DNA from 3 places in the Conyzicola sp. genome. Region 1 is predicted to be linked to each of the others. Evidence: predicted binding sites of a transcription regulator. Region 1 holds the regulator's gene; each other region holds the start of a gene.
What was found. The regulator LexA, encoded in region 1, represses DNA repair genes until DNA is damaged. The targets are predictions, from matches to a motif close to TCGAACANNTGTTCGA.
Positions count from the first base shown of each region.

Region 1 (3,268 bases):
TTCGACCATGTCGCGGGCGACATCCTCGGGAATCGGGTGCGTGTTCTCGTTGACATTGAGGGCGACGCGAACCGCCTTCTGCGGGGCGCCGTAGGGGTGCTTGCCGCGCAGGTCGTCGCGAATGGGGAGGTCGTCGAGAGAAGTCACGCGCTCCAGCGTATTCGGCGCGGGGCGCTGTTACTGCTGTGCGTACTTGGTCGGGATCGCGAGCTGCTGGCCCGGCTCGATCTGCGACGACGACATGCCGTTGAAGGCGAGGATGTCGCTGATCACATCACGCGGATCGGCCGTCGGGGCGATGTCGGTGGCAAGAGCCCATAGGGACTCCCCCGCCTCGACCGTCACGTACTCGTACTCAACCCCCGGCTGCGCCACCTGCTGCGTGGCAACCGCGCCGCCGCCGTTGAGGGCGAAGAGCGCCGCAGCGACCACCAGCGGGAGCGCGGCGAGCGAGGTGAACACCGCGCGACCGCGCGGCGTCAGGCGCAGGTGGGACTTGGGAGCCGCGAACCCGAAATCCATGCCTACTGCAGTCATTGCCTTCTCCTCTACGGGGGTTTCGTATCCGGCACTCGGCCGGGAGTGCCGGATACGAAGCTTTGTTCCGAACATATATTCGATTGACGTCTTTTTCAAGTCGATATTCGAAACTGTTCGAACATTTCTTTGCACAACACTCGAATATGTCTTTGGTTTTGCGCCTGCCAGCGGATACTCTTTCGAATGTCTGGTTCTCACCCAACCAGCGACCACTGACATTCGAACGTTGAAGGAGCCGATCGTGGCCGATGAAGAACGCACACGCCGGCGCACGAGCCTGAGCGACAAGCAGCTCGCCATCCTCGACGTCATCCAGAAGTCGGTGACGGCGCGGGGCTACCCGCCGAGCATGCGCGAGATCGGCGACGCCGTCGGGCTCTCCTCGCTGTCGAGCGTCACCCACCAGCTCAACCAGCTCGAGCTCAGCGGCTACCTTCGCCGCGACCCCAACCGGCCGCGCGCCCTCGAGGTACTCATCGAGATGCCGTCGATCGATGACGACGCTCCGGCCGAGTCGAGCGCGCCGTCCGTCGGCGACGCTGCAATGGTGCCGCTCGTCGGCCGCATCGCCGCCGGTATCCCGATCACGGCAGACCAGCAGGTCGACGAGGTCTTCCCGCTCCCCCGCCAGCTCGTCGGCAAGGGCGAGCTGTTCATGCTCAAGGTCGTCGGCGAGTCGATGATCGACGCCGCCATCATGGACGGCGACTGGGTCGTCGTACGCCAGCAGAAGACGGCGGAGAATGGCGAGATCGTGGCCGCCATGCTCGACAACGAGGCGACCGTCAAGGTCTTCCGCCAGCGCGACGGCCACACCTGGCTGCTGCCGCAGAACTCTGCCTTCGAGCCGATCCTCGGTGACTACGCCGAGGTGCTCGGCAAGGTCGTGGCGGTGCTGCGGTCGCTGTAGTCACGTAGCGCGAAGCGCCACACGAGCGCGAGCACGACGACAACAGCAATCACGCAGCCGGCCGCAGCACAGAAAGCGAAGAACCACACGCTGCCACCGAGAGGGTTGCCTCCGCGCACGACAGCGACCGCCCAGAGCGCGGCCATGACGACGAACAGCGTGGATGCGGTGAGCACCCACCCGAATACTCGCTGCCCCTGCGTCAGCCGGCCTGCAACCGCAATCCGCGGCGTGCGCAGTGCCCAGCGCCACGTCCACCACGCGATGATCCCTGCGCCGACAACCGAGAAGCCGAAGTGCAGCGCCCGCAGAACGGTGAACTGGCCAACGTCGCCCTGCATCCACTCCCACTGCTCGGAGAGCCAGCCGACGTGGGTCGGAAGGTCGAGCAGCAGGTGCGTGAGAACGCCAATCTCGAGGGCGACCAGAGTCAGCGCTGCATGAGCGACGCGGTTGCGGCACGGGCGGCACGGGCCGCATCCTTTCTCGCAGCCATGCCGGCGAGTAGTCGAGCACGGGTGCCCGCAGCAGCCAGAACCAGAGCAGGAGCGCTGCTATGCCGACCGGCAGGTCGATCAGGACGATGCCAGGGAAGGAGTGGCTCGCCGAGCGAGTGAGCCCGAGGGGCACGAAGTACTGGAGGTCCGGCGCCATCGACCCGATCACGAGGGCGGCGGCGGGCAGCGGGGTGCGGGCGAACGGGAGGATTGCGACGGCGTGGCTTGGCGTGAATGGCACCCAGCCAGTCTTGTTGCTTGCGGCAGCATCCCGCGTCCGTCTCGAGAATGACCCCGTCAGCGGTGGCGCACTATAGCTGGTAAACTTGGTGTCTGCTTCTCGCGCGGCCGTATCACGGCAACACGCCAATTCAACAGACAGGGATGCCCACATGCAGTTCACCATCGGAGAAACCCTTGTCTACCCGCACCACGGTGCCGTCACGATCACCAAGCTCGACAAGGTCATGGTCAAGGGCGAAGAGAAGACCTACATGACCCTCGACGTGCACACGTCAGAGCTCACCATCAAGGTGCCGATCGACTCCGCAGAACTCGTCGGTGTGCGCGACGTCATCGACGCTGCCGGCGTCGAGGCCGTCTTCGAGGTGCTGCGCAGCGAGTTCGTCGAGGAGCCGGGCAACTGGTCGCGCCGTTACAAGGCCAACCAGGAGAAGATGGCCTCGGGTAGCGTCTACCGCGTCGGCGAGGTCGTGCGCGACCTGTGGCGTCGCGAGCAGGACCACGGCGTGTCCGCCGGCGAGAAGCGCATGCTGCTCAAGGCCCGCCAGGTGCTCATCTCCGAGCTCGCGCTCGCGCAGAAGGTGTCTGACGAAGACGCCTCCATCATCCTGGATGAGGTGCTTCAGGGCACCAAGGCCGCCTAGGTCCTAAACGAAAAGAGCCCCGCTTCGGCGGGGCTTTTTTCATGCCCGAGACCGGGCACGTGAAGCTCGGCCGCCTCGGGGACCCAGTTGTGACCTCAAGCGAGGTGCTACAACGGGGGCCCCGAGGCCGCAGCTGGAGCTACGACGCAGAAACGCGGGCGCGCACTGCCTGCGTGGCCGCGACCACGTTGCGCAGCGACTCGACCGTCTCGGCATAGCCACGGGTCTTGAGTCCGCAGTCCGGGTTGACCCAGACCTGGCGCGACGGAATCGACGCGAGAGCCGTCGACAGCAGCGACTCGACCTCCGACACCGACGGCACACGCGGCGAGTGGATGTCGTAGACCCCGGGGCCGATGCCACGCCCGAATCCGCTGGTTGCGATGTCAGGCACGACCTCCATCTTGCTGCGCGCCGCCTCGATCGAGGTGACG
Region 1 covers NZ_JBXMIS010000017.1:19,316-22,583, reverse strand. Annotated here, with positions in the region: gene AC14A7_RS01700 (histidinol-phosphate transaminase) at 1-147, opposite strand, end outside; gene AC14A7_RS01695 (LysM peptidoglycan-binding domain-containing protein) at 178-537, opposite strand; gene lexA (transcriptional repressor LexA) at 782-1,450, shown strand; partial or broken gene AC14A7_RS01685 (DUF4184 family protein) at 1,402-1,896, opposite strand; partial or broken gene AC14A7_RS01680 (DUF4184 family protein) at 1,943-2,341, opposite strand; gene AC14A7_RS01675 (CarD family transcriptional regulator) at 2,340-2,834, shown strand; gene metE (5-methyltetrahydropteroyltriglutamate--homocysteine S-methyltransferase) at 2,974-3,268, opposite strand, start outside.

Region 2 (3,268 bases), on a different contig from region 1:
TGCGCTCTTCTAGTGCTCGGTAAGGGCGCCCTCTCCATTCGGGTTGGGGAGGGCGCCTGACCACCCGCCAGCCGCAACGCGCCTCGCACCCGGCACCCCGCGTCACCACCTCGCGCCCCGCATTTCGCGCCCCGCATTTCGCACCTCGCACCTCGCACCTCACACCTCGCACCTCGCACCTCGCACCCGGCACCTCACGCCTCGCGCCACGGGCGTTGTACGCGGCTCGCACACTGATCGGCCCCGCCGGGGGTGCGGTGATGGCACCGTGTCGTTCGGAGTGGCGTCATGACTGGGCGACCCGCGCCGGGGTCACCCCGCGCGCTGCGCACGGCTCCAGATCTCGCTTGGTGGTGCCATCGGCATCCGGCGCTCGCCATTCACTGCGGACGGTGGCAGCAGGGTGAACTCGACCCCGCGCCGCTCTATGTGCCACCCGTTGTTGTGCACCAGCAGGTGGTGATGTCGACACAGCAGGATTCCGTCGTCGACGTCGGTGCGGCCGCCGCGGGACCACGGCGTGATGTGGTGCGCCTCGGTGAAGGATGGCGGGCGATCGCAGCCGGGGAAGCGGCATCCACCGTCTCTCGCGGCGAGCGCGAGTCGCTGCTGCGCGCTGAACAGGCGCTGCGTGCGGCCAAGGCGGAGCGCCTGGCCCGCGTCGCCGACGACGACCGGCTGGATGCCGCCATCACACGCGAGGCGAGCCGCCGTCGCAAGAGAAACCGTCGCTCCCCCGGGTGTGGAACCCGTCGCCTCGAGCCGGGCGGGGCCTTCGCCGTGGCGAAGGTCGCGCTCCGCCACGAGCACCCGCACCGACGGACGACGCTGGCCGAAGACACGGCCGGCGTCGGCAGACGCCGCCACCCGCACGATGTCGACGAGTGCGTCGACCATGAGCTGGTCGAGGCTGCGCGAGTCGACCTCGAGGTTCGTCGACTGCTGGCGTGCGCGCGCATCGACGAAGCGCGGCCCACCGCGACGCGGCGAGGTAATTGCGTCGAGCGAGTCGCCTACCAGGGCCGCGGACTCGGGGTCGAGGAGGCCGGAGAGGCGCACCATGCCATCGGCGAGGGGTGAGAGCCGGAGGTACCTGCGCTCGCGCAGCTCGTGTTCACGGAGAGGCAGTGCTGCCGCGTCGAGCTCGTCGCGCAGGGCACGGGAGCGGGCGCTGAGCTGCTCCACGGTGAGGGTTGCAGACAACTCGAGCAACGAGGAGGTTGCCGCGAAGATCGCGGCCGGCGGCACCGCCGCCGACGGCTCGCCGAGCCCGGCGCGGATTGCCTCTGCTGCCTCGATCGACAGGCGGCCAGCCGCAACGGGGGTGCTGAGCGGCGAGGTCGAGTCGAGCGACCCGATGCGCACGAGTGCGCCCGCATCGCGGCGGGAGACCCCTGAGACCTGCTGCACTAGCCGCTCTGCGGAGCCGGCCCCGAGTCGCTGGGCGAGCCCGTCGTAACCGAGAGATCGATCGGAGCGCCGTGCGATCTCTGCAGCCGAGGATGCGATGGCCGCGTCGATGCGGCGTCTCGACTCGGCAAGACGGGCGTGCGCTGCGAGCAGAGCCGCGTCGTCTATCTCGGCAAAGGAACAGCCCGCGAGCGCGACGGTCGCCGCAGCGAGTGCGTCGAGTTCGTCGGTGAGGAGCATGCGTCAATTCTCCCAACCTTCGAACGTATGCTCTAGAGCGATCGAGCAATCTTGGGAGAAGTCGTATCCACAGGGGCGCGTGTGGAGAGGACGCCACACGGGCGCGTGTGGAGAGGACGCCACACGGGCGCGTGCGGAGAGGACACCTGCGGGCGCGCGGGGAGAGGACGCCTAGGCGGCGCGTGCGGAGAGGGCGCCTCGGCAACACACGCCGAGGGGCAACATGCGGAGAGGACCCAAGCAACTCCCGCCGAGAGGAACCCAATCAGCACGCACGGTGAACTCCCCAGAGCAGCCCACGTGGAACGGAACCCAGGCAACACATGCGGCGCGGAACCCAAGCACGCAAACGGAGAACACCCCCAAGCAACACCACCGGAGCGAACGCCAACACAGCAGCCCCGACACCAACGCCGACAGGCCAGCCGCGAAGCGGCCTAGGCAGCACGAGCGCAGACCCGCAGCACACCCGGAATCAGAAAGACAACCCCGCGACCCCCATCACACCAGAAGCACCAGAGGCCGCGGAACCTACTCCACCGATCGAATCTCGTCTTGCAGGGACCGCAGCGCGCCTCGCAAGGCGCGTTCGGCATCCATTCCCTGTTCGCGCGCAGCGCTCACGATGGCCAGGAGCGACGCGCCGAGCTCTGCCTCCGACGTCGGAGACACGGCAGGCACATCGGCCGGCGCCGCCACTACTCCAAGCGCGGATGCCTTGCCGAGCAGCTTGTCGGCGAGCAGTAGCGAGGGCATCGCCTGGGGCACTCCGTCGAGCACGGAGGTGCGGCCCGGCTTCTCTGCCTTCTTGAGCTCGTCCCACAGCTCGACCACCTCGGCGGCCGACGACGCCGAGGCGGAGCCGAACACGTGCGGATGCCGCCCGATCATCTTCGCGTTCATGTGCGCCGCGACATCCTCGAGGGTGAAGCGCCCCGCCTCTGCCGCGATGTCGGCGTGAAAGAGCACCTGGTAGAGCACGTCGCCAAGCTCCTCGATGAGAGCAGCGTCAGACCCCGACTCGATCGCGTCGACGAGCTCGTACGACTCCTCGAGCAGGTGGCGAACCAGCGAGCCGTGCGTCTGCTCGCGATCCCACGCGCAGCCGCCCGGCGCGCGCAGAAGCTCGAGGGTCGCGATGAGTTGCTCGAGCTCGGGGTGCGCCATCCATTCAGCCTACTGAGCGGGCCGGCACCGCTACTTGTCGCAGGCGATGCCGTCGCCGTCACGGTCGAGGTCGTAGATGTCGGTGCCGGAAATGCGCACCGGCCCCGTCACGTATGCCGGACCGTTTCCGCTTCCTCCCGCACAGTCCACATCGGAGGCGATCGGCACGCATGGGCTCGAGTAGTTGGGATCGCACCCGCCCGCCGGTGCGGCGAACGGCACCGGAGCGGGAGGTGGAGGAGCGACGTACGTGCCAATGGTCGTGACCTCATCCAGAGGCGCGATGATGACCTCGTCCGAGACCAACTCCCGGGATGCCTCCACCCCGTCGATGTACGTCACCAGGTAGACCATCGCTCGAGTGCCCGGCGCACCAACAGTCGTAACCGATGTCACTCCGGCCGCCACAGTCGCGTCCTCTACGGTGACCCGCGAGAAGGGCTCGCCCACC
Region 2 covers NZ_JBXMIS010000021.1:1,182-4,449, reverse strand. Annotated here, with positions in the region: gene AC14A7_RS02035 (HNH endonuclease signature motif containing protein) at 313-1,650, opposite strand; gene AC14A7_RS02030 (MazG family protein) at 2,182-2,817, opposite strand; gene AC14A7_RS02025 (G5 domain-containing protein) at 2,848-3,268, opposite strand, start outside.
Region 2: a site for LexA is predicted at 1,670-1,685, ahead of AC14A7_RS02035 (HNH endonuclease signature motif containing protein). Genes of this name have one in related genera too.

Region 3 (3,268 bases), on a different contig from region 1:
TGCTCCACCCGTTGTTGTGGAGCAGGAGATGGTGGTGGCGACAGAGCAGGATTCCGTTGCTCACATCCGTCGCCCCGCCGTCGCGGGCCCAGTGGCGGGCGTGGTGCGCCTCCGTCCACGAGGGAGGGCGCTCGCACCCGGGCCAGCGGCATCCACCGTCTCTGATTGCCAGTGCAACCCGCTGGTGGCGAGAGAACAGCCGCTGCTCTCGGCCAAGGTCGAGCGGCCGGCCAGTGGAGTCGACGGTGACCTGCTGCAGCGCCCCGCCGCAGGAGAGCCGCTCGATCGTCTCGATCGACACGGGGGAGGGCTGCCCCTCGACCCAGCCGCGGCCAGTGCGGGCGCCCAGCGCGGATGCCGTGACGATGACGCGCACCACCGGGGCTCCGGTCGACAGAAGCCGCGAGGAGTCGTTGGCTGCCCCCTGTCGCAGCAGCTCAAGGAAGACGTCGGACGCGAGCTGCTCTGTCGTGCGCGCGTCGGCGAGCACGGCATCGCTGATCGACGCATCGTCGGAGTTGACGAACCTCGGGCCGCCCCGGCGGGGAGACGTGGCACGATCGAGCAGCTCGGAGCAGACGGCGGCGGACTCGGGGTCGAGCAGCCAGGTGAGTCGCGACATGCCGTCGGGCAGTCGGGTGATGCGCAGCGACCGTTGCCGCCGCTGGGCCCGCTCTCGATCGGCGATTCCGGCCTCGTCTAGCGCGTCACGCTCCTCGCGCGCGCGCCGGTACAGCTGGTCGGCATCGACGCCGAGCGAGCCGCCGGGGGAGCCGCCGAGCGAGCCGCCAGAGAAGCCGCCGAGCGAGCAGAGCCTCGACGCGGCGCTCTCGAGCTCTGCCGCTGACACTGCCGCCGACGGCTCGCCGAGACCCGCGCGGATGGCGTCTGCACCCGCCGCCGAGATACCCGCGGAGACGAGCGCAGCCGACACCGGCCGCAGCCACGGCTGGGTTGGGGTGGGTAGGGCGCCATCCACGACGATCGACCCCACGCGAACCGCGTGCGACGCCTCGTGCTTCGTCGAACCGGTGGCGACGCGCACCAGCTCCTCTGGTGTGCGGAACCCGGATCGCTGCGCAAGCCCAGAATGACCGAGCGATCGCGAAGAACGACGCGCAACCTCCCCGGCCAGGAGTGCGGCGTGCGTAGACGCGAGCCGCTGCAGGGTCGCGGCGACGGCCACCTGCCGCATGAGGGTGTCGTCGCCGAGGGCACCGATGATGTCGATAGACAGAGGCACAGCCTCGAGCGCCTGCACCGCTGCGGCGGTGAGCGATTCGAGTGTCGCGGTCATGCATCCATTTTCCCATTGTCGAACGTATGTTCGATAGTCCGAATGCCACTCTCGGGAGCGGCCTGTGGAGGAGGGGAGCTGTGGAGGAGAGGAGCCGCGGGGAGAGGGAGAGAGAGAGAGAGAGAGAGAGAGAGAGAGAGGAGCCGCGAGAGGAACTACCGGCAGAGGACAAGAGCCGTGGCACGCACAGCACCCCGCGAATCCACCCCAACAACCCCCCGATAGAATCGAGACCATGGCCAAGGCAGAACTCATGGATTACGACAAGGCCCTCGAACTCTTTGAGCCTGTGCTCGGTTTCGAGGTGCACGTCGAGCTCAACACCCAGACCAAGATGTTCAGCGACGCGCCCAACCCCGCTGCGCTCGGCAATGTGCACGCCGAGCCCAACACCTACATCACTCCGGTCGACCTCGGCCTGCCTGGCAGCCTGCCCGTCGTCAACGAGAAGGCCGTGCGCTACAGCATCAGCCTTGGCCTCGCCCTCGGCTGCAGCATCGCGCCGACGAGCCGCTTCGCGCGCAAGAACTACTTCTACCCCGACCTCGCCAAGAACTACCAGATCAGCCAGTACGACGAGCCGATCGCCTTCGACGGCCAGGTCGAGATCGAGCTGGCGAGCGGCAAGGTCGTCACCATCGAGATCGAGCGCGCCCACATGGAGGAGGACGCCGGCAAGCTCACCCACGTCGGCGGTTCCACCGGCCGCATCCAGGGGGCAGAGTACTCGCTCGTCGACTACAACCGCGCTGGCGTGCCCCTCGTCGAGATCGTCACGAAGATGATCCCCGGCACGGAGCACGACGCGCCGGAGGTCGGCAAGGCCTATGTGAGCGCCATCCGCGACATCGTCGTTGCCCTCGGCATCAGCGAGGCCAAGATGGAGCGCGGCAACCTCCGCTGCGACGCCAACATCTCGCTGAGCCCCCGCGGCAGCGGCAAGCTCGGCACCCGCACCGAGACCAAGAACGTCAACTCGCTGCGCAGCGTCGAGCGCGCCATCCGCTACGAGATCCAGCGCCAAGCCGCCATTCTCGCCAAGGGCGGCACCATCATCCAGGAGACCCGCCACTGGCACGAAGACACGGGCCAGACTAGCGCGGGCCGCCCCAAGAGCGACGCGGATGACTACCGCTACTTCCCAGAGCCAGACCTCCTTCCCGTCGAGCCAAGCCTCGAACTCATCGAGGAGCTGCGAGCCCAACTGCCCGAAGCGCCATCCATTCGCCGCAAGCGTCTCAAAGAGTCGTGGGGCTTCACCGACCTCGAGTTCCAAGATGTGCTGAACTCCGGCCTGCTCGTCGAGGTGGAGGAGACGGTGGCCGCCGGCGCCGCCCCCGCCCAGGCCCGCAAGTGGTGGACCGGCGAGATCGCCCGCCTCGCCAATGCCGCAGGCGTAGACGCGAGCACACTGGTAGCCCCGATCCACGTCAGCGAGCTCGTCGCCCTGGTCGAGAGCGGTGAGCTCACCGACCGCCTCGCGCGCCAGGTGCTCGAGGGCGTCGTCGCCGGCGAGGGAAGCCCGACCGAGGTTGTCGAAAGCAGGGGCCTGAAGGTCGTCTCCGACGACGGAGCCCTCATCGCCGCCATCGACGAAGCGCTCGCCGCCCAGCCCGACGTGCTCGAGAAGATCCGCGACGGCAAGGTGCAGGCCGCCGGCGCCGTCATCGGTGCCGTCATGAAGGCCATGAAGGGCACGGCCGACGCGGCCCGCGTGCGCGAGCTCGTGCTTGAGCGCGCCAACGCCTAGGTCATCCTCGCGACTGACTCGCCCCCGCGAGCATGCACATACGGTGGATGGATGGACACCCAGCCGCTGACCCTGCCCGTCGCGCCGGTACGCACGAGGGTGCCACTCGTCGTCGCAACCGCAAGTTACGTCGCCCTCATCGGCTGGATCACCCTGAGCACCGCCGACGACGGCAGCGCCGTGCGCGCGTCGTCAACGTGGATCATTCGCATGCTCGAGCG
Region 3 covers NZ_JBXMIS010000117.1:29,184-32,451, forward strand. Annotated here, with positions in the region: gene AC14A7_RS10585 (HNH endonuclease signature motif containing protein) at 1-1,297, opposite strand, end outside; gene gatB (Asp-tRNA(Asn)/Glu-tRNA(Gln) amidotransferase subunit GatB) at 1,533-3,047, shown strand; gene AC14A7_RS10595 (VanZ family protein) at 3,099-3,268, shown strand, end outside.
Region 3: a site for LexA is predicted at 1,316-1,331, ahead of AC14A7_RS10585 (HNH endonuclease signature motif containing protein). Genes of this name have one in related genera too.